Regions from separate parts of the Dietzia sp. PP-33 genome, predicted to be linked through region 3. Evidence: riboswitches for the same ligand, from Rfam matches in the RefSeq annotation. Region 3 holds a riboswitch; each other region holds the start of a gene.
The links. A riboswitch is a leader RNA that binds a small molecule or an ion and turns the genes downstream of it on or off. The one in region 3 is predicted to bind cobalamin.

Region 1: linked by a shared signal. The riboswitch ahead of NJE57_RS11570 (ABC transporter substrate-binding protein) and the one ahead of NJE57_RS13610 (precorrin-8X methylmutase) in region 3 are both predicted to bind cobalamin.
Region 2: linked by a shared signal. The riboswitch ahead of NJE57_RS15450 (ABC transporter substrate-binding protein) and the one ahead of NJE57_RS13610 (precorrin-8X methylmutase) in region 3 are both predicted to bind cobalamin.

Annotation. Positions count from the first base shown of each region.
Region 1 is NZ_JAMYEI010000006.1:55,625-63,229, reverse strand. Features, by position in the region: gene NJE57_RS11595 (CGNR zinc finger domain-containing protein) at 1-430, shown strand, start outside; gene NJE57_RS11590 (sugar porter family MFS transporter) at 497-1,930, opposite strand; gene NJE57_RS11585 (nuclear transport factor 2 family protein) at 2,109-2,483, shown strand; gene NJE57_RS11580 (AIM24 family protein) at 2,506-3,195, opposite strand; gene NJE57_RS11575 (Lrp/AsnC ligand binding domain-containing protein) at 3,233-3,514, shown strand; cobalamin riboswitch at 3,603-3,738, shown strand; gene NJE57_RS11570 (ABC transporter substrate-binding protein) at 3,856-4,860, shown strand; gene NJE57_RS11565 (FecCD family ABC transporter permease) at 4,862-5,986, shown strand; gene NJE57_RS11560 (ABC transporter ATP-binding protein) at 5,983-6,765, shown strand; gene NJE57_RS11555 ((2Fe-2S)-binding protein) at 6,758-7,516, shown strand; gene NJE57_RS11550 (2-dehydropantoate 2-reductase) at 7,556-7,605, opposite strand, start outside.
Region 2 is NZ_JAMYEI010000009.1:41,270-48,874, reverse strand. Features, by position in the region: gene NJE57_RS15460 (ABC transporter ATP-binding protein) at 1-814, opposite strand, end outside; gene NJE57_RS15455 (iron ABC transporter permease) at 811-1,839, opposite strand; gene NJE57_RS15450 (ABC transporter substrate-binding protein) at 1,836-2,804, opposite strand; cobalamin riboswitch at 2,893-3,038, opposite strand; gene NJE57_RS15445 (carboxymuconolactone decarboxylase family protein) at 3,195-3,611, shown strand; gene NJE57_RS15440 (long-chain fatty acid--CoA ligase) at 3,708-5,342, shown strand; gene NJE57_RS15435 (acyl-CoA dehydrogenase family protein) at 5,724-7,358, opposite strand; gene NJE57_RS15430 (thioesterase family protein) at 7,371-7,605, opposite strand, start outside.
Region 3 is NZ_JAMYEI010000007.1:213,506-221,110, forward strand. Features, by position in the region: gene NJE57_RS13600 (M23 family metallopeptidase) at 15-1,349, opposite strand; gene NJE57_RS13605 (nitrite reductase) at 1,431-2,300, shown strand; cobalamin riboswitch at 2,289-2,415, shown strand; gene NJE57_RS13610 (precorrin-8X methylmutase) at 2,469-3,134, shown strand; gene NJE57_RS13615 (precorrin-2 C(20)-methyltransferase) at 3,131-4,678, shown strand; gene bluB (5,6-dimethylbenzimidazole synthase) at 4,675-5,367, shown strand; gene NJE57_RS13625 (TIGR00341 family protein) at 5,377-6,357, opposite strand; gene NJE57_RS13630 (TrkA family potassium uptake protein) at 6,448-7,113, opposite strand; gene NJE57_RS13635 (TrkH family potassium uptake protein) at 7,106-7,605, opposite strand, start outside.

The DNA.
Region 1 (7,605 bases), on a different contig from region 3:
CCGCACTCGAGAGTTCGGGATGACGATGCCCTTCCCTGAGAAGCCGGGTGATCACGAGCGGTGCCGTGCAGCCGTCGATGCATGGCTTCAGGTGGTTGATGCGCCCACGCCCAACGCGCGTGCGGCAGTCCTCAATGCCCAGATGGCCGCGGCCTCGGCGTTTCCACGCCTGACCGACCACAACGGGGAGGGGTGGCACCTGCACTACCGCGACGTCGACGATGACCTGCCTCGCGTCCTGCAGGCTGTATTCAGTGTCGGGACCGCCTTGCACCTCACCACCCGCGGGATGACACGGGTCGGTCGATGCGCGGCGACCCCGTGCACGAATGCCATCGTGGACGTGTCACGTAACGGCACTCAACGATACTGTTCCCCACGTTGTGGAAGTAGGGACTCCGTCCGCCGCCACCGCGCCCGTCACCGCTGACAGCCCGTGGGCCGGGCAGCGAGCTGACCTGGCGGCGGGCGCCGGCCGGGCGGCACCGGCGCCGAGCTACTTCATGCTCTCCAGCGTGCGGCCGGTGGTCTCCGGGATGAACTTGGCCACGAACAGCAGCGAGAGTGCCGCGGAGACGGCGTAGAAGCCGTAGGTGAAGGTCAGGCTGAACTCGGCCATCGGCGGGAAGGCGGTGGAGACCGCGAAGTTCGCCAACCACTGGGCGGCCGCGGCCAGGCCCAGAGCCGCGGTCCGGATGCGGTTGTTGAACATCTCGCCCAGCAGGACCCACACCGCCGGGCCCCACGACATACCGAAGAACACCACGAACCCGTTGGCCGCGATCAGCGCGATCAGACCCTGGGTGTCGCCGAGCTGGGGTGCGAGTTCGCCGTCCGGGCCGGTGCCCATGGTGGAGGTGCTGAACATCCAGGCCATCACGGCGAGCGAGACGGTCATGCCCGCCGACCCCGTGATGAGCAGCTTGCGGCGACCGATCTTGTCGATCAGCGCGATGGCGATGATCGTCACCACGATGTTGGTGACCGAGGTGATGACGGTCTGGGTGAGCGCGTTCTCCTCCGTGAAGCCGACCGACTGCCACAGCGTGGTGGAGTAGTAGAAGATCACGTTGATGCCCACGGCCTGCTGGAAGACCGACAGGACGATGCCGATCCACACGATCGGCAGCAGGTTGGTGCCGGTCGGCGTGAGCATGTCGCGCCACGACCGCTTCCTGTCCTCGCGGACGGTCGCCCGGATCTCCTTGATCCGGTTGTCGATGCCGCCGGACTGGATGGTGCGCAGGACGTTCCTGGCCTCGCCGACCAGTCCCTTGGCGAGCAGGTAGCGGGGGGACTCGGGGATCATGAGCGCCAGGACGCCGTAGGTCACCGCGGGGATCAGCTCGGTCCAGAACATCCAGCGCCAGGCCTGCACCCCCAGCCAGAGTTCCTCGATCGCGCCGCCGGCCACGCCCGCGAGCCAGGCGTCGGAGAGCAGGGCCACGAAGATGCCGGAGACGATCGCGAGTTGCTGGAGCGAACCGAGTCGGCCGCGGATCGACGGCGGGGCGACCTCCGCGATGTACGCGGGCGCTATGACGGAGGCCGCCCCCACGCCCAGGCCGCCGATCACCCGCCACAGGATGAGGTCCCAGGGGCCGACGGCGAACCCGGACCCGACCGAGCTGATGGTGAACAGCACCGAAGCCAGGATCATGACGCGGGTGCGCCCCCAGCGGTCGGCGAGACGACCGGCGAGGTACGCGCCGGCGATGCAGCCGAGCAGCGCCGAGGAGACGGCGAACCCGGTGAGGCCGGGGCTCATCCCGAAGGTCTCCTGGACGGCGTCCACCGCGCCGTTGATGACCGCGGTGTCGAAGCCGAACAGGAAGCCGCCGAGCGCGGCCACCAGGGAGATGATCACCACTCGGCCGGTGTGGAAGGACTCCTCGTCGGAACTCTTCGACGAGACGTTCTGTGTGGACATGGCGTACCCCGCTCCCGGACCGGTCGGACGTCCTGCCGTTGGTGAAGGGAGCGTAGGCCCGTGACGAATGTGGCGCAAGTCACACGCCTACGGCGCCGGTTGTGGCGTACGGACCCACGGAGCGAGAACACGTTCTAGGCTCGAGAAGTCTCGTCGTCATACCGAAAGGGCCACCACCGTGAGCGCCTCCCCCGAGCAGATCCGAGCCACCGCAGATTCGTACATCGCAGGGTTGATCGCCGGCGACCTCGAGGCCGTGCTGGACCTCTACGCCGAGAACGCCACGGTGGAGGACCCGGTCGGGAGCGGCACCGTCCACGAGGGCAAGGCCGCGATCCGCGAGTTCTACTCCTCCGTGGTGGCGCTGAAGATCGACGCCGAGGTGCTCGAGGCGAGGGTGTGCGGTGACGACCTGCTGTTCAACTTCGAGATCACCACCCACTTCGACGCCGACTCCAAGGCGACGATCAACGTGTGGGACCTCATGACCCACGACGAGCAGGGCAAGGTCCGCGCGATGCGCGCCTACTGGACCCCGGAGAACATGCGCTGACCCCGGGGCTGGCCCGGGCCGCCTACGAGCCGCTCTGGCTCCCGGCGCCCTGGGGCACGTTCTCCGACGGCTGCACCACCACGAGGCCCTGGCCGCCGAACGCCAGCTGGAACGTCTCGCCGCTACCGCCACGGATCATGGACTTGATGCCACCGGTGTCGACCTTCACGTCCATCGTCACCCCGGCCGTCCACAGGACCACGGCCTGAGCGTCGGCGAAGGTCGGCGCGGAGGCCACGTCGAGTGCGACCGGCTGGCCCTTGCTGGTCACTGCCACGAACCCGGTTCCGCGCAGGGAGACGTTGTACAGACCGCCCGTCATCAGGGCGCTCTTCGCGGCGATGCGGTGGATGTCCCACTGGATCCCTTCGGAGAACGCCAGGACGCTGGCCCCGTTGACCGAGATCATGTCGTTCTCCAGGTAGAGCACCTGGATCTCCGAGGCCTGGTCGGCCAGGAACAGCTCGCCCTGCCCGGTGCACCGCATCAGAGGGACGCCCTCCCCGGTCGCGGCGGACTTGAACATCTTCCCGATGCCGCCGCTACCGGCGTTCTCGAATCCGATCCGTCCCTGGTAGGCCACCATCGACCCGGTGCGGGCCATGACGGTCTGGTCGCGGACCGTCACCTTGAGCAGCTTGGAGTTCTGCAGGGCGAACGGGCGGTCGGTCTGGGTCTCGCGCGCGGTCTGGAAGAGGTCCCCGTGGATCATGAGGCAGACGCTACGCCTGCTGCACTAATCTGAGGCCATGATCACCGCCATCGTCTTTGTCCACGCCGAGACGGCGCGCATCCCCGAGGTCGCCGAGTCGATCGCCGAGATCGACGGGGTCTCCGAGGTCTACTCGGTCACCGGCACCATCGACCTCATCGTGCTGGTGCGGGCCCGCCGGAACGAGGAGGTGGCCGAGATCGTCTCGGACCGTCTGAACAAGGTGCCGGGCGTGGTGGACACCGAGACGCACATCGCGTTCCGGGCGCTGTCCAAGCACGACCTCGAGGCGGCGTTCTCCCTGGGGTACGACGAGTAGGCACCGGCCTGGTGTCCCGGGTGCCCCCGGTGTCCCCCGTGCGCCGGTGTTCCAGGGAGGTGCCGCCACGGCCTGCGCCACGGATGTGCATACTGACACCACGACTAGCTGAACTCTCGGAAACGCAGGGGAAGACCGGTGGGAATCCGGCGCTGACCCGCAACGGTGTGTCGTCACCCTGGTGACGACGAGCCCGATTACCTGCCCGGGGATTCGCGACTCCACGTCAATCGCCGCGGTCTGCGATCCGGAGTCCTGCACGGTCGGCGACCGTCGTCGACGGTCGCCCACCTGCGGGTCTCGTGTGTTCGCGGGCACACGACACGATCCGAGGTCTGATCATGTTCCGTCGCCAGTCCAGGTCCACCATCGCGCTCGCCGCGCTCCTCGCCACAGGGGTCCTCGCCGCCGGCTGCTCCCGCGGCGAGGCGCAGGAGAGCACCGCCACCGGGGAGGCGTTCGCCGAACCGGTCACCATCAGCAACTGTGATCGGGACACGACCTACGAGGCGCCACCCCAGCGCATCGTCACCATGAACGCCCACGTCACGGAGACCCTCGTCCAGATGGGTGCGGGAGACCGGATCGTCGGCCGGGGATACGACGACCGTGAGGACGTCCTCCCGGAGGTCGCCGAGGAGCTCGAGGCGATACCCGGGCTGGCCGAGGAGTATCCCACCTGGGAGCAGATCGTCGATCTGGAACCGGATCTGGTGGTGGCCGGCATGCGCAGCGCGTTCGACGAGAAGGAGGGCCGTAGCCGAGACGCCCTGGAAGCCGCGGGCATCGACACCTTCCTGTTCTCCGAGTACTGCGGCGAGGGCTTCCCCGACGTCAGCATGCTCGAGACGGACTTCTCGCAACTCGGTCGCGTCCTCGACCTGGAGGACGGTGCCCGGGCGCTCACCGACGGGATCGTCGACCAGATCGAGGCGGTCCGTGCCACGCTGGACGAGGCCGGCATCCCGGGGACGCCCACGTTCTTCTACGACAGCGGCGAGGCGGAACCGATGACGATCGGTGGCGTCGGCATCGGCCAGCTGATCGGCGAGTACGCCGGAGCGGACAACATCTTCACCGAGGGCGAGCGCCCCTACCTCAAGACGACGTGGGAGATCCTCGGCGAACGCCGGCCCGAGGCGATCGTGGTGCTCGACTACGGCGCCACCAGTGCCGAGGACAAGATCGCCTACCTGCGCAACCAGCCCATCATGTCCACCACACCGGCGATCAGGCAGGACCGCATCGTGGTGGTGCCCCTCGCCGACTTCTTCGAGAGTTCCCGGATGGCGACCTCGGTCGAGACCATCGCCCGCGAGCTCTACCCCGCCGCGTTCGGGGGCTGACATGGCGACGGTCGTCCACGACGGTTCCCGTCGGGTGCGCGACGACGCGCCACACGGTCCACCGGCCCGGCCCCGCCCCCCGGCCCGGCGCCACGTCAGGCGGCCGCTGGGCGTCATCCTCATGCCGCTGCTGGCGCTCCTCGCCCTCTCGGTGGCGGCGGGGGTCTCGCTGGGGTCGGTGTCGATCCCCCTGGGGGACGTCTGGGCGATCGTCGCCCACCGTCTGGCCCCGGGGTCGTTCACGCCGTGGTGGTCGGACGCGCGCGAGGCGATCGTGATCGAGTCCCGGCTCCCGCGCGCCCTGATGGCGGCCGCGGTGGGCGCATCCCTCGCGGTGGCCGGTGGCGTCGCCCAGGCGGTGACGCGCAACCCCCTGGCCGACCCGTACCTGTTGGGGGTGTCGTCCGGGGCCGGCTTCGGTGTCGTCCTGCTCACCGTCCTGGGCGTGGGTGCCGGGGTGTGGGGCGTGTTCACCCTCCCGATGGCCGCCTTCCTCGGTGCCCTCCTGCCGCTCGCCGGGGTCATCCTGGTGGCGCGACGCGCGCACGACACCACCGCCATCGTGCTGGTGGGTGCGGCCCTGACGATGGTGTTCTCGGCACTCAACACCTTCACGTTGCTGGTGCTGGGCGACGACCACCAACTGGGCACCGTCATGCGCTGGCTCGCCGGCGGGTTCGGTGACGCGGGGTGGACCATGCTGCTCGCCCCGGTCACCATCCTCGCCGTTGCCGGGACCGTCGTGATGGTGTCCGGCCGCCACCTGGACCTGCTGCTGACCGGCGACGACGGTGCCACGGCGATGGGTATGAACGTCCCGCGGTTCCGCATCCTCATGCTGTTGCTGGTCTCGGCGCTCACGGCGGGTGCGGTGGCGGTGTCCGGGACCATCGGGTTCATCGGTCTGCTCATCCCGCATCTGGCGGGGTACATCACGGGTCGCACGTCCGCGCGGCTGCTCCCCACGGCCGCGGTACTCGGCGCGGTGGCCCTGGTACTGGCCGACATCGCCGCCCGGTCCGTGAGCGAGGGCGCCGAGCTCCCGGTGGGGGTGGTCACCGGCATCGTGGGCGGACCGGTGTTCCTCATCATGCTGTGGCGGCGCTACGGGAAGGCGGCCCGATGAGCTCGCTGACCGCCTCCGACGTCTCGGCTCACCTGGGGGGCCGACAGGTCCTGGACGGGGTGGGGCTGACCATCGCGCCCGGCCGGGTCACCGCTCTCGTGGGCCCCAACGGCAGCGGCAAGACGACCCTGCTGCGGACCTGCTATCGGGCGCTGCCGGTCACGGCGGGAATGGTGAGTCTCGACGGCCGGGACATCACCTCACTGCGCAGGCGGACCCTGGCCCGCGCGGTGGGCGTGAGCACGCAGGAACCGGTCTCGTTGGGCGGGGTCACGGTCCGCGAATCGGTGCGCCTGGGACGGACCGTCACCCGCGGACTGTTCGAGCCGCTCGCCCCGGACGACGCCGAGGTGGTGGACTCCGTTCTCGCGAGGGTCGGTCTGACGAGCCTGGCGGAGCGCGACGTCCTGGCGCTGTCCGGGGGTGAACGGCAACGCGTGTCCATCGCGCGGGCACTGGCCCAGCAACCCGAGGTGCTGCTGCTGGACGAGCCCACCAACCACCTCGACCTGCACCAGCAGTTGTCCGTCCTGATGCTGCTGCGGGAACTGGCGGCCGGCGGCCTGGCCGTGCTGCTGACCCTCCACGACCTGCGGATGGCCACCGAGTACTGCGACGCGATGGCGGTCCTGCACCAGGGCAGGGTCGTGGCGACCGGTGCGCCGGAGGACGTTCTGGCCCCCGGGCTGCTGGCCGAGGTGTTCGGGGTCCGCGGGCAGGTGCGACCGGGGCCGGCCGGGGGCCGGACCCTTGACGTCTGGGGGCTCGCCGATGCCTGAGAAGTCCACCGGGGTCGGCGACGACGACGAGGTGATGCACCCCCCGGGTCCCGTCGCCGCCGTGTACGCGGGCATCGCGGCACCGCTCGGCGAGTTCGCCCGCACCATCGAGCACGGCTCCGAGGTCCTGCCCGGGACCCTGCTGACGGACCCCGGGTGGCTCGCGGAGCGCGTCGCGGACACCGGACGTCGGTGGGTACACGACGATCCGCGGGTCAACGCGACCCTGTGGTGGTATTCGGCCAGCTCCACCCTGGTCGCCGCCCCGCTGGCGATGTTGCTCGCCGAGGGGGTCGCGCCCGATCCCCGGCCGGAGTGTCTCACCGTGTCCCTGCAGGCGAACGGGTATCTCCGGGCCGCGCGCTCGGACCGGCTCGTGACGTCGGTGAGCTCGTTCTCGCGAGTTCTGGGCCGGGCCCACGAGGCGGTGATCTCCCCGCTCGCCGGCGTCTCCGGTGCGGCACCGCGTGCGTTGTGGGCGATCGCCTCGGACTCGATCGCGGGCCGGGCGCTGGACGCGGGTCGTGCCTTCGGTGACACCGGGCGTGGCTGTGAGCTGGCCCGCGCGGTCTCGCGACCGCCGTTGCTACCGGCGCGCTACACCGACGTTGAGGGGCCCCGCGCCACCCGGCGGTTCGTGCGCCGCGGCTCCTGCTGTCTGATCTACGCCGCGACCTCCGGGGACAAGTGCGTGAGCTGCCCGCGGCGCACCCCCGCCGACCGGCACGCCGGGCTCCTGCGCCGCACCTGATCCGAAGCGCCCGCGCCCCGCCGGCCCCGCGGCGGGGTCCTAGCCGTAGCGCCCATGACCGAGCCGCCGGGCCAGGCGCCGAGCGCGCT
Region 2 (7,605 bases), on a different contig from region 3:
CGGGGTCCGGCCCCGCCTCGCGCAGCGGCAATACGGCGCGGCCGTCGCGGCGGTCCAGGACCTCCACCCGCGCGTCGTAGACCTGAGCCACCCGCTCGGCGGTGAGGACCGCCTCGGGCCGGCCGTCGGTGAGCACTCGGCCCCGGTCGAGCAGCACCAGCCGCTCGCCGTAGTGCGCGGCCGAGGTGAGGTCGTGCATCGCGGCCACGACGGTCAGGCCGGTCTCGCGGCGGATGGAGTCCACCAGGTCGAGCACCTGCTGCTGGTGGCCGATGTCCAGCGCGCTGGTGGGCTCGTCGAGTAGCAGCACCCGCGGTTCCTGGGCCAGCGAGCGGCCCAGCACCACCCGCTGCAACTCGCCCCCGGACAGCGTCGTGGCGGTGCGTGAGGCCAGGTCGTGCAGGTCCAGGCGATCGATGACGCGGTCGACGACCTCGTGATCGCCGGCGGTCTCGGTGCCGAACCGGCCGATGTGCGGCGTGCGGCCGAGTCCGATGAGCTCGCGCGCCGTGACCCTCTCGGGGATGACCGGGCGCTGTGGCATCATCGCCACGGTCCGTGCCACCCTGCGGCGACCCGCCCGGCGCGGGGTCAGCCCGTCGACCTCGATGTGGCCGGAGGCGGGGATGAGCCCGGCGAGCGCGAACAGCAGGGTCGTCTTGCCGGAGCCGTTGGGGCCCACCAGGGACACCCACGATCCGGCGTCCACGGAGAGATCGATGCCGTGGAGGATGGCCGTGCGGTCCAGGGTGACGCGCAGGTCGCGGCAGGTCAGGGCGGCGGGCGCGGACGACCTGGGTGGTGTGGTGGTCATATGTGCCCCCGGCTGCGACGCAGGACGATGAGGAAGAACGGGGCGCCGATCGCGGCGGTGACCACGCCGATGGGCAGCTCGGCCGGACTCATCGCGGTGCGGGCGACGACGTCGGCCAGGATGAGGAAGGCCGCGCCGACCAGCAGCGACACCGGCAGCAGCAGGCGGTGCCCCGGCCCGATGAGCATCCGCACGGCGTGGGGGATGACGATGCCGACGAACCCGATCAGGCCCGACACGGACACCACCGCCGCCGTACCGAGGGTCGCCACGATGAGGAGGACCAGGCGCACCCGCGCCGGGGCGATACCCAGCGTCGCGGCCTCGGCGTCCCCGACCGCCATCACGTCGAGGGTGCGACGGAACAGGGCGATCACGGCCACCGACACGATCACGTACGGCAGCACGGTCTGCACGTCGGCCCAGCCGCTGGTCGTGAGGCGGCCGAGCATCCAGGAGTACACCTGCCGCAGGGTCTCGTCGTGGCGCTGCATGAAGAACGTCTGGATGGCGCTGGCGAACGCCGCCACCGCGACGCCCGCGAGGATGATGACGACCTCACTGCGTCCGCCGCCGACACTGCGGCCCAGGGTGTAGGTGGCGAGCACCGCGATCATGCCGCCGGCGAACGCGGCGGGTGGCACCATCGCCGAGCCCATCGCGCCGCCCACCACGATCGCCAGGGTGGCGCCCAGACCCGCCCCGCTGGACACCCCCAGCAGGTACGGGTCGGCGAGCGGGTTGCGGAACACGCCCTGGTAGGTGGCCCCGGCGATCGCGAGCATCGCGCCGACGATCGCACCCAGCACCACGCGTGGGATGCGGATCTCCCACAGGATGACCTGCTGACGCCCGGTGAACCCGGAGTCGATGTCGACGAGCGGCAGCCGGCCCACCAGTTCGAGCACCACGCCGCCCGGGGTGAGGCCGGCCGGTCCGATGAGGGTGCCGAGCAGGACCGCCGCGGCCAGCAGCAGCGTCGCCCCGCCCAGCACCAGGGCGTGGCGGGGCGACGGGTGGGTCACGAGCCGGGCTGGTTCGCGGGGGTCCGCGTGGTATCGGACACTGCATCGGGCACTGCTGCCACGATCGCGGCGACCTCGCGCATGAAGTCGACCACGCGCGGGCCCCACCGGCTGGACAGGTCCTCGTCGACCACGTGAACGCTGCCCTCGCGCACGGCGGTGAGCCCGTCCCACCCGGGCCGCTCGGCCACGACCTCCGGGGTGACGCCGCAGCACTGGCCGTCGGCGAGGAACACGAGGTCCGGGTCGGCCTCGAGGATGAGTTCCTCGGACAGTTGCGGGTAGGGGTTGTCACCGGTGGCGATGGAGGTCAGGCCCAGCATGGAGTAGATCTCGCCGACGTAGGTGTCGTCGGTGACGGTGTAGTAGGTGTCGTCGAGCTCGTGGAAGTACGTCAGCGGGGTCTCGCGCTCCGGCACCGAGGCGACGATCCCGTCGATCTCGCCTCGCATCCGCGACACGAGTTCGACGGCCTCGCCGATGTGCCCGGTGGCGGCCCCGACCTGCTCGAGCTGGGTGTAGGTGTCGTCGAGGGTCTGCGCGGCGGGCAGCTGCAGCACCTCGACGCCGGAGCGTTCGAGGCCGGCCACGATGTCCCCGGTGTCGTCGGTGAGCACCACGAGGTCCGGCGCGTACCCCAGGATCGCCTCGAGGTTGGGCGTGTAGCCGGACAGGTCGGTGGCCGGGGCGTCGGAGGGGAAATCGGAGCGCTCGTCGACCGCCACGACGCTGTCCCCGGCGCCGACGGCGTAGAGCATCTCGGTGGTGGTGGGGGCCAGAGACACGATCGCCTGTGGCTCGTCCGCCGCGGCGGAGGTCTGGTCGGCCGGGGCCGGCTCGTCGCCGGCGGACCCGCTGCACGCGGTGGCGACCAGCGCCGGGGCGGCCAGGAGGGCGACCAGCAGTGTGCGGGACCGGCGGGCCCGGCGAGCCGGGGAGTGGCCGAGGTCGGTCGGGTGGGGCATGGCATCCTCCGTGGTTCGGAGGACGAAAACAGCTCGGGCCGCGGCCGGGGCCGCTGCACGCGACCGTCCTTCGTCCGAGGTCAGTACGTACGGCTGCCGCGGTACCGGCCGATCTGGCTCGCCCGCCCGAGACGGGATCACAGTTGCGGGACAGCGTCGGATTCGCACCGACTTCCGCCGAGTTGCCGCGGGGGGTCCGACGCTGTTGGCCGGACCCGTCGAGGGTATCCCACCCGTCGCCGCGTCCGCCCATCCTGCGCCTCCGCTGCCGCCCCTGTCCGAGCCGCCCCCGCGTCTGACCGAGGTGGGGTGAGGGCACGCGGAGGCGATGGAGTCGGTCCGGGGAGGATGGTTACCGAGACCTGTCGGCAGTGGGAGAGGACCGTGGAGATGACTGCGACGACGAATTCTGCAGGCGAGGGGCCTTCGGCCGGGGATCTGCGCGAGCAGGGTTTCGCGACCCGGCGCGAGGTGATGAGCGACGCCTTCGTCGACCGTGCCATGGATCGGGCGGCCGGGACGGCGTCGGAGGCGATCCAGCACGTGGTCGCAGAGAACGTGTGGGGCAACATCTGGAACCGGCCCGGGTTGGACCGACGGGATCGCAGCCTGCTCAATATCGGGATGCTCGTGGCACTGCGCGCGGACGCCGAGCCGGCGGGGCATGTACGCGGCGGGCTGACCAACGGGTTGGCCCGCGAGGAGATCACCGAGGCGGTCATCCACGCCTCGGGGTACTGCGGCGCGCCGGCGGCCCTCGCGGCGATGAGGACCGTCCAGACCGTCTTCGACGACCTCGACGGGTGATCGCCCACACGGCCCAAGGACGTCATGGACGTCATGGACGTCAGGTAGTCTCGACACGAGAGTGACAGACGCCACCCCTCGATCAAGGAGCCCCTCATTAAGAGCACGATGATGCCGGAGCAGTTGAACATCAGCACGATCCTGCAGTTCGGTGCGACCGTCCACTCCGATGCGGTCGTCACCACCTGGACCGATCAGGGACCACGGAAGATCACCTACGGCGATCTGGGCAAGCACGCCGCGCAGCTGGCCAACGCGCTGCGTTCCCTGGGGGTCGACGGTGACCAGCGGGTCGCCACATTCCAGTGGAACAACTCCGAGCACTTGGAGGCCTACCTCGCGATCCCGTCCATGGGCGCCGTGCTGCATCCGCTGAACATCCGGCTGTTCCCGGACCAGCTCGAGTTCGTGGCCAACCACGCAGAGGACAAGGTCGTGATCGTCGACCCGAGCCTGATCCCGCTCCTGCAGCCGCTCCTGCCCCGGTTCTCGACGGTCGAGCACGTGATCGTCACCGGTGGGGGCGCCGCGAACCTCGAGGCTCCCGAGGGCGTCCGGGTGCACGACTACGACGCGCTCCTTGCCGCCCAGTCCACCGAGTTCGATTGGCCGGAGGTCGACGAGAACTCCGGCGCCGCGATGGCCTACACCTCGGGCACCACCGGCGACCCGAAGGGCGTCGTCTACTCGCACCGGTCGATCTACCTCCACTCGATGCAGGTGTGCATGTCCGACGGCATGGACATCTCGCTTGACGACAACGTGCTGGCGATCGTGCCGATGTTCCACGCCATGTCGTGGGGGCTGCCGTACGCGGCCTTCATGGTGGGCGCGTCGCTGATCATGCCCGAGCGTTTCCTCCAGCCGGAGCCCCTCGCGGCGATGATCGCCTCCGAGCGTCCGACGCTGGCCGCCGCCGTCCCCACGATCTGGCAGGCCGTGGACGCGTACAGCGTGGACCACCCCATCGACATGTCGAGCTTCCGCGCCGTGGTCGTCGGCGGCAGCTCGTGCCCGCCGGAGCTGATCCGTAAGTTCCGGGACAAATACGGGATCAACATCGTCCACGCGTGGGGCATGACCGAGACCTCGCCCATCGGCACCCTGTCCCGCCCGAAGGCCTCCCTGCCGGAGGAGGAGCAGTTCGAGCTCCGCATGACGCAGGGCCGACTCATCGCCGGCGTGAAGGCCCGTATCGTCGACGATTCCGGCCAGGCCCTGCCGTGGGACGGCGAGTCCGTCGGCGAGCTGGAGGTCCGCGGCCCGTGGGTCACCGGCAGCTACTACAAAGTGGACGCCTCGGACTCCTTCGACGACGGTTGGCTGCGCACCGGCGACGTGGGGTATATCAAGCCCGAGGCGTTCCTGCAGCTCACCGACCGCGCGAAGGACATCATCAAGTCCGGTGGCGAGTGGATCTCGTCCGTCGAGGTGGAGAACTACCTCCTCGAGCACCCGTCCGTGGCGGAGGCCGCCGTGATCGGTGTCCCCGACCCCAAGTGGGACGAGCGGCCGCTGGCCACCATCGTCGTCAAGGACGGTGTGCCCGACCCGAGCGTCGAGGAGCTGCGCGATCACCTGGCCGAACGGATGGCCAAGTGGCAGGTGCCCGAGAAGTTCGCGTTCGTCCACGAGATCCCCAAGACCTCCGTCGGCAAGCTCGACAAGAAGCGCATCCGCGTCTCGCATTCCGACGGCGAACTCACCGTGGTGAACGCCCTGGAGAACTAGCCGGCGCCGGGCCCGCTGGCGGCGGCTACCTCCGCCGAGTGGTCACTTTCGTTCACATTCTCCCTGGTGGCGACTCCTGGGAAGCGACGTTTGTGACCACTCGGCGAGGTGATGGGCAGTGTGGTCCGCCTGCCGATCAGTGCGTCCACGTGGCGCCGAGGATCGGCAGCGTGCCGCGCAGCGCAGCGCAGGGGCCGGGCCGGTAGACCCTCTCGCACGGATCCCCAGGGATGGATACGCGGATCCCCAGGGATGGATATCGGACGCCTCTTTGACAGGTGACCACAATGTGTGACACCAGGCATAAGCTGTCGCGCGAATACCGAAACCGGTGGTGTCGATTCTTCCACCCGACCCCGTCGGCCGACAGCCCGGCCGGCCTTACGCGCGAGCGACCAGTGCGTCGATGTCTACGCCGTCGGGCAGGGCCCCGTACTCGGCCGAGCGGTCGTCGCCGAGCCGGGCCAGGCAGAACGCCTCCGCGACCGACGCCGGAGCGTGGCCCAGCAGGACCGCGCCCTGCTGGGCCAGCGCCATCGCCTCCACCAGCCGGCGAGCGATCCCGGGGGCGGCGTCCGGGTCGCCGGCGGCGCGACCGATGAGCCCGCGCACCCGCCCGACGTGCCGGTCGTACAGTTCGTGGCCGCCCAGCTGCGCGGCCAGTTCGGCGTCGAACGCGGCCACGGACTCGGGTTCGCGGGCCATCGCGCGCAGTACGTCGAGTGCGATGACGTTGCCCGAGCCCTCCCACACCGCGAGGACCGGCTGCTCCCGGTAGCGGCGCGCGAGCGGGAACGACTCGGTGTACCCGTTGCCGCCGAGGCACTCCAACGACTCGTAGGCGTGGTTGGGCCCGCGCTTACAAATCCAGTACTTGGCGACCGCGGTGGCGAGCCGGCGGTAGGGGGCGAACTCCTCGTCGTCGTACGCCGAGGCCAGGCGCAGGGCGGTCCACGTCGCGGCTTCCGCCTCGAGCTGCAGGTCCGCCAGGACCGTGGCCATCGCGGGCTGGTCGATCAGCGTCGCGCCGAACGCGGCCCGGTGCCGGGCGTGCCACGCCGCCTCGGCCACGCCCTGGCGCATGCCCGCCGTCGCGCCGAGGACGCCGTCCAGGCGGGTCCGGCCGACCATCTCGATGATCGTGCGCACACCGCGGCCGGGCTCCCCGACCATCCAGCCGAGGGTGCCGTCGAACTCCACCTCCGAGGACGCGTTGGACTTGTTCCCCAACTTGTCCTTGAGGCGCTGCACGAGGAACGGGTTGCGTTCGCCGCCGGGCAGGACGCGCGGAACGAGAAGGCAGCTCAGACCCTCCGGGGACTGCGCCAACACCAGGAAGGCGTCCGACTGCGGCGCCGAGCAGAACCATTTGTGGCCCCGGAGCACGTGCAGGCCGTCGCCGAGGGGCTCGGCGGTGGTGGTGTTGGCGCGGACGTCCGAACCGCCCTGCTTCTCGGTCATGGCCATCCCGAACAGCACGCCCGATTTGGTGGCGGGATCGCGCAGTTCGGGGTCGTACACCGTCGACAGCAGCGCCGTCTCCCACTCGGCGGCCAGCTCGGGGCTCAACCGCAACGACGGGACCACCGCGTGAGTCATCGACAGCGGGCACCCGTGGCCGGCCTCGATCTGCGAGACCAGCATGAATCCCACGGCCCGCTCGACGTTCGCCCCCGGCCCCGGGTCGGCCCACGCCGAGGTGTGCAGCCCGCGGGACACCGAGTACTCCATGATCCGGTGGTAGGCGGGGTGGAACTCGATCTCGTCGACCCGGTTGCCCCACCGGTCGTGGGCGCGGTGCACCGGGGTGAGGGTGTTGGCCAGCTCCGCATCGTGTTGGTACTGCTCGGTGCCCACGTGGCGGCCGATCTCGTGGAACCTCTCGACGCGGGCGTGCGGCGAGAAGACCGCGACGGCCTCCTGCAGTGCCGGGTCGAGGGCGTACTCGTCCACATCCACGCGGGGCGGCGCCTGATTGAGGACCTCATGCGTGGTGTGGTTGCGCGTGGTCGACATCGTTGCTTCCTCCTACGACTTGAAGTACATCAGCTGCGTGCCCGTGGCCAGCAGTGTGCCGTCACGGCTCCACAGGCGCGCGACCTCGTCGTGGTAGTTGCCGTGGAACCGATGCGAGTGCACGCTGCCGAGCAGGAAGTCCGTGCCCTGGGCGGCGATCTCGTCGGCGGTGGCGAGGAAGTGGATCGTCAACGTCACCGTGCCTGCCGGGACCGGCCGACCGAGCCGCAGGAACGATCTCGGGAAG
Region 3 (7,605 bases):
CGTCGCTCGTCCGGCTAGGGGAAGGCCACGACCGCCAGGTTGAGCGGCATCTGGTCGGTCCGCGCCTCCCGCTGCTGCGGACCCTCCGGCAGGAAGGTGCCGGCCAGATAGTCGTCTGCATCGGCTATCCGCTGCGGTGGGACCTGCCCCTGGTAGTCGAAACTCCTGAATTCGTAGGGCAACGCATCCGCCTCGAGCAGGCTCGGCCCGTCCATCAGTTGGAAATGCAGGTGCGACGCGTTGGCGTTGCCGGTGTTCCCGAGCTCGCCGATCACCTGCCCCTCGGTCACCGTGTCGCCCGGTTCGACAGTGATCGACCCCGCGATCAGGTGTGCGTACATCGCGTAGACCCCGCCGCCGAGATCGAGCACGACGTGGTTGCCGTCCACGTTCTCGACGGTCAGCTCCGCCGCCAACTCGGGGTCGCTGGCGGGCAGGACACCCGGTGCATTGGCCTCCATACCGTCGAGGACAGAGACCACCGTGGCGTCGGCGACGGCGAGGATCTCGGCCCCGTAGTCGACATAGCTCTCGTTGCGGGTCCTGTCCCCGGAGTAGAACTCGCCGCTGTCGTTGGTGCGCTTGAAGTCGATGGCGAAGCGCTGACTGTTGTTCAGCTTCCCGTTGAGCGACATCACCGAACTGCGATGCGGGAAACCCGGCTCGCAACACCCGTTGAGGGCGACCCAGTTGTCGCCGCGTAGCGGTGGCGAGACGACCGGCACGGTCTGCGTGGAGAAGGCGACCGGCGTGGCCAGGTAGTCGATGGGCCCCGGCTCGCCGAAGGCCGGCGAGGCGGCACCGGTCCCGTAGACGTGGTGCAACACCGCTTCGGGGGCCTGGTCGAGGGAGTCCAGCGCGAAGTCGATGAACACCACGCGGCTCTCCTGGGGTGGGATCTCGGCGCTGTCGATGACCCCGGCCGGGAGGCCACGCAGGCGGTTGCAGTCACCGAAATCGCACTCCGGGTCGATCAGGGCCGAACCGGAGAAGCTGGCGATGATCTTCGTGGGATCGGTGCCGTCGACCACATCGATCTTGTCCAGGCTCGCCGGGACCCCGGTGGCGTTGGTCAGCTGCAGGTCGTAGGCGACGTGATACCTGCCGTCCGTTCCCCGGAACGGCAGCGGCGGATTCCCGATCGGAGTGATCGTGAGGGCGGTGAACGCGTCCGGCACGGTCACCCCGGCGACCGACCCGGCCGGCGGTGGCGCGGTGGTGCCGGCCGGCGGTGACGTCGAGGTGGTGCCGGCCGCCTGGGTGACGGAGTCCGACGAACACCCGGCCGCGACCAGAGCGACCGCGGCTACGAGGGAGGCGACGAGGGCGGGTACGCGGTGCGACGTCACGGCAGGACTCCGATTCTTCAAGAATTGTTTAGGAAACTACCACTCCCGGGCCGCGTCGAACAGGGTGTCAGACTGTGTCCCGTGAGCGTTTCCAAACCGGCCTCCCGCACCCGGACCGACATGTGTCCCGGAGTGCTGCGCCCGTGGCCCGCCGACGACGGCGCCCTGGTCCGGCTGCGCGTCCCTGGCGGCCGCGTGTCACCGGAATCCCTCGCCGCGCTGCACGGGGTCGCGGCGCGATACGGCGACGACGACGTGCACGTCACGACCCGCGCGAACCTGCAACTGCGGGCCCTGCCGACCGGGCGGGACGGGAGGCTCGCGGACGAGGTCGTGGGAGCCATCGTCGCGACCGGCCTGCTTCCCGCGCCCACGCACGAGCTCGTCCGCAACGTCCTCGTCTCCCCACTCACCGGACTGGTCGGCGGCCGCACGGACCTGCGCCCGCTGACCGACCGGCTCGACGCGGGCCTCCGGACGGATCCGGCGCTGGCCGGGTTGTCCGGCCGGTTCCTGTTCGTCCTGGACGACGGCCGCGGTGATCTCGTGACCCGCGACGGCGACCTGGGGCTGACGGTGCTCGATGGCGACTCCGCGCAGCTCCGTGTGGGCGGGAGCTGGTCCGCAGTGGTGCCCGTCGACGAGGCCGCCGATCGCCTGCTCGGCCTGGCGCGCGACTTCGCCCGCGCCCGCGGCACCGGTCCCGACGCCCCCTGGCACGTGCGGGAGCTCCCGGTGCCGCTCGCCGCCCCCCGCCCGGGCGACGGTCGCCTCCCCACCCCGGCCCCTGCGCTGTCGTATGGCCCGGTCCCCGGCTCCTCGGGGCGGATCGAGCACGTCGAGGCCCCGGACGGAGTTCTCGATCGTGCGTTGATCGATCGCCTCACCGGCGGGGACGTCACCGAGCTCGTGGTCACCCCGTGGCGCGGCGTGCTCACCGTGCGCACGTAGACTTCCGGCTGTCCCACGGCGAGGAACCCGGTGCGAATCCGGGGCGGTTCCGCCACTGTGAGGCCCGGTCGACGGGTCGCCAAGCCAGATACTGGCCGCGGGATCGGCGCGCTGCCTGACGCGTCGACTGTGACTTCTGACCGGGGCGAGAACCCCGAGGAGGACTCGATGCCTGCTGTCCACCGGCCCCCGCGCCGCTACGACTACGTCGACGACGGGCCGGCGATCTACCTCGACTCCTTCGCCACCATCCGGCGGGAGACCGATCTCTCGCGCGTCCCACCGGATGCCGAGCGCCTCGCCGTCCGGATGGTGCACGGCACCGGCCAGACCGATCTGGTGAACGACCTGCAGGTGCACCCCGGACTGGTGGGGGCCTCGCGGGCCGCGCTCGAGGCCGGATCGCCGATCCTGTGTGACGCCCACATGGTCGCCTCCGGCATCACCCGGGCCAGACTCCCCCGGGACAACGACGTGGTGTGCCTGCTGACCGATCCCCCCGTGCCCGAACTCGCGCGGCGGATGGGAACCACCCGCTCGGCCGCCGCCCTCTCACTGTGGGGCGACCGACTCGACGGCGCCGTGGTGGCGATCGGCAACGCCCCCACCGCCCTGTTCCACCTGCTGGAGATGCTGCTGGACGGCGCCCCCCGCCCGGCGGCGATCGTCGGGTGCCCGGTCGGCTTCATCGGTGCCGCCGAGTCCAAGGCGGCCCTGGCCTCCTTCGCGGACGACCACGGCATCGACATCCCGTTCGCCACCGTCCACGGCCGACGCGGCGGGTCCGCGATGACGGTCTCCGCGGTCAACGCCCTCGCGCAGGTGGCCGAGTGAGCACCGGTCCGGCGGGCGCGACCGGCGACGCGGGCCGGCTGTACGGCGTCGGCGTGGGACCCGGTGACCCCGAGCTGATCACCCTCAAGGCGGCCCGGCTCATCGGCGCCGCCGACGTGGTGGCCTACCACGCCGGCCGCGGGAAGGACTCCAACGCCAGGCGGATCGCCGCCGACCTCATCCCCGCCGGTGCGATCGAGGAGGTCCTGGAATACCCCGTGACCACGGGCCTCACCGACCACCCCGGCGGGTACGCGGGAGCGATCGCGGATTTCTACGAGCTCAGCGCCCAGCGGCTGGCAGAGCACCTCGCGGCCGGCCGGGACGTGGTCCTGCTCGCCGAGGGGGACCCGCTGTTCTACGGCTCCTTCATGTACATGCACGACAAGCTCGCAGGTCGGTTCGTCACCGAGATCGTGCCCGGCATACCGGCGTTCGCGGCCGCGACCGCCGCCGCCGCCACACCTCTGGTCCGCCAGACCGATGTGCTCACCGTCCTGCCCGGAACGCTGCCGGAGCCCGAACTGGCCCGCCGTCTCGCGGACACCGACGGGGCGATCATCATGAAGCTCGGACGCAACTTCCCGGCGGTGCGCCGCGCGCTGGAGGCTGCCGGTCGGCTCGACGGCGCGGTGTACGTCGAGCGTGCCTCGACGGCCGCCGAGGTGCACCACCCGGTGCGGGACGTCGATCCCGAGTCGGTGCCGTACTTCTCGCTCATCGTCGTCCCCGGCGATTCCCGGCAGCTCGATCCGTTCGGGCGACGCCCCTCGCCGCTGGGCGAGGGGGCCGTGCGCGACGTCGCCCCGGACGGGGAGCTGCACGTGGTGGGGCTGGGTCCCGGCCCGGACGACTGGCAGACCGCAGAGGCACAGCGGGTGTTGGCCGAGGTCGACCACGTGGTCGGCTACGCGCCCTATGTCGACCGGGTGCCCCAGCGCGCGGGTCTGACCCGGCACTGCTCCGGCAACACCGTCGAGGTGGACCGGGCCAGGCTCGCCCTGGACCTCGCCCGATCCGGTGAACGCGTGGCGGTGGTCTCCGGAGGGGACGCGGGCGTGTTCGGCATGGCCGCCGCGGTCTTCGAGGCCGCCGAGGACCCGCTGTACTCCCGGGTCGACGTGCGGGTCTCGCCCGGGGTGTCCGCCGTTCAGGCAGTCGCCGCGCGGGCCGGGGCCCCCATCGGCGCTGATTTCGCCGTGATGAGCCTGTCCGACCGGCTCAAGCCCTGGGAGGTCATCTCCCGGCGGTTGGACGCGATCGCCGCGGCGGACCTGGTCCTGGCGGTCTACAACCCCGCCTCGCGCTCGCGCACGCGCCAGGTCGCCGACGCCCGCGACGTCCTTCTGCGGCACCGCGACCCGGCCACCCCGGTCGTGATCGGCCGCGACGTGGGCCGGGCCGAGGAATCGCTGACCGTCACGACCCTCGCCGAGCTCGACTGCGACTCGGTGGACATGAAATGCCTGCTCATCGTGGGCGCGTCCGGCACCCGGGTCACCGAGTCCGGACGGGTGTGGAGCCCCCGGTTCGTGCGGTCATGACCCCGGATCCCCTGTGTGACGACGACGGCGACGAAGGCGGCGGCAGAGGCGGCGGCAGAGGCGGCGGCGGCGGCGGAGTGGGTGCTCCCGACCGGGATGCGCTGTGGCGGATCCTCGCCACGCGCCGCGACCACCGTCACTTCCACCCCACCCCTGTCCCGCGCGAGACCATCGAGCGGCTCCTCGAGGTCTTCACCGTGGCCCCGAGCGTGGGGCTGAGTCAGCCCTGGCACGTCACCGTGATCGAGGACCGCGGCGTGCGCGAGGCCGTCCACGCGGGTTTCCGGGCCGTCCGCGCGGCCGAGGCCCGGCGCTTCGACGGCGAGCGCCGCGCACTCTACGACTCGCTGCGTCTCGAGGGCATCCTCCAGGCGCCGGTCGGTCTGGTGGTCAGCCACGTCCCGCCCTCCGGCCCTGTACTGGGCACCACCAGCGTCCCCGCGGCCACCGAGTACAGCGTGATCGCCGCGATCACCCTGCTATGGCTGGCCGTGACGGCCGAGGGACTGGGCATGGGCTGGGTGAGCCTCGTGGACCCCGACCACCTCTCCGGCAGCGTGCCGCTCCCGGACGGCGCCCGGCCCCTGGCTTACCTGTGCCTCGGCTACCCCGCCCTCACGCTGGACGAACCGCTGTTGCAGACCGTGGGGTGGGGGCGCCGCTCACCGCTGTCGGTCGACTGGGTGTGACCTCGGGGCTCATCCGCCCTCGCTCTCGATGCGCCGACCGACAGTGTGGTCCACCACCACCGAAGGTCCCCAGGGCACGATCCGGTCGACTTCTCTCTGCAGCGCATCGAGCTCGGGGACGTCGCCAGGGGCGAGCACGTCCACTGTCACCACGTCAGGACGGACGGTCACGTTCTGCACCTCCGCGGATTCGGAGTCGACCAGCCACCGCCCCGCTGCGTCATGGATCTGTCCGGCCCACACGCTCGAGAGTGAGTTGGTCGACATGGGGACCAACACGACGACGAAAAGCAATGCCAGTACGAGGTACGCTCTGCGGCGCTGGCTCGCCTCTGCGGACTCAGCGGCTTCACGCGAGTAGCCCGAGACCATGAGGACGACCGTGCACGCGACGACGAGAGCGAGCACGTTCGAGGCGAACAACACGGTGGCACCCAGGGCCAGGGAGGGTGCATCGGACCCGAGACACACACCGATCACCGCCAGAGGGGGGACCAGCGAAATGGCGATCGCCACCCCCGGGAGGACGTCCCCGACATCTCGCCGGACTATCGCCACAGCCCCCGCGAAGCCTGTGGCGATCGCGGCGTAGAGGTCCACCAGGGTGGGCGAAGTCCGACCCGACACCTGCGAGTTGGAAAGCACGTGTGTCGGGTTGGGCAGAACCTGGGCCGCGACAAACCCGAGAGCCACCACGGCTACGACACTGAGCAGCACGAGCAACATGCTGCGCCCCACAGCCCCGGCCCGCCCGGTGACGATGCCGTACCCGATTCCCAGGATGGGCGTCGACAGTGGCGCAATGATCATCGCGCCGATCACGGTCGCGGTGGAATCGCCCGCCACGCCGGCCACCGCTATCACCCCGGACAGCACCAACATGAGCCAGAACGCGGAACGCTTGGCGGCTGAATCTCCGGTGTCCAGATCCAGTTTGTCAGCCAGTTCATCCAGCGATCGACGCTGACTATCCGGAATTAGAGCCGTCATGACACCCCTCCTCGACGAGCCGCTGACCAGCGGCGGCTCCCGTGTCCCCTGGTTCCCGACGACTCGGATGCTGCGCTATCCCGCCAGCGTCTAGGACAACTCCGCGAAGCGTTCGGTGTCGCGGGTCTTGCCCGAGACGATCACGGTGTCGCCAGGTGCGAGCATCGTGTCCGCGGTCGCGTAGGTGAAGCCCTCGCCCGGACGCTTGATGGCCACTACGGTCACGCCGTAGTCGGTGCGGATCGTCGTCTCTCCGAGCGTGCGGCCGACCGCGAAGGCGGGCACGGTCGTCTTGACCATCGCGAATCCGTCGTCGAACTCGATGTAGTCCATCATGCGTCCACGGACCAGATGGGCGACCCGCTTTCCCATGTCGTGCTCGGGCCGGACCACGTGATGGACGCCGATCTGGGTCAGGATCTTGGCGTGGGAGTTGCTGGTGGCCTTGGCCCAGATGTTCGGCACCCCGAGATTGATCAGTACCGACGCGGTGAGCAGGCTCGCCTCGAGATCGGACCCCATCCCCACCACCGCCCGGTCGAACTGGTGGACGGACAGCTGCCGCAGGGACTCCTCGTCCGTGGTGTCGGCCACCACCGTGTGGGTCAATCGGTGGGAGACCTTCTGCACCACCGCGTCGCTGGAGTCCACCCCCAGCACTTCCGCTCCCTGTGCCATCAGTTCCAGTGCCAGGGACTTGCCGAACCGGCCCAGCCCCAGCACCACAACAGCATCGGACGTTCGTCGCCTAGCCAATGAGGGGCCTTTCTGCGGGAAGGTCGTATCGTCGACCGCGCTGCCGCGCGGCCAGCGCACTGACCATCGTGATCGGGCCGATCCGGCCCAGGTACATCAGCAGTACCAGTATCCACTGCCCCCAGTGGGGGAGATCGGCGGTGATGCCCGTGGAGAGCCCGACGGTGGCGAACGCCGAGGTGACCTCGAACAAGAGCTCGTTGAGCCCGAACGGGGTGCCGGCGAGCAGCACGATCGTCGAGGTCATGACGAGGCCGATGCCGATCAGGGCCACCGCCAACGCCTGGCGCTGCACCCGGCTGTCGACGCGACGATCGGCGATGGTCACCGACCGCTCCCCCCTCACCTCGGCGATGATGATGAACAGCAAGAGGGCGAAGGTGGTCACCTTGATCCCGCCGGCGGTGCCCCCGCTTCCGCCCCCGATGAACATCAGCACATCGGTGACCAACAACGTCGCGTCGTCCAATAGTGCGTAGTCGACGCTGTTGA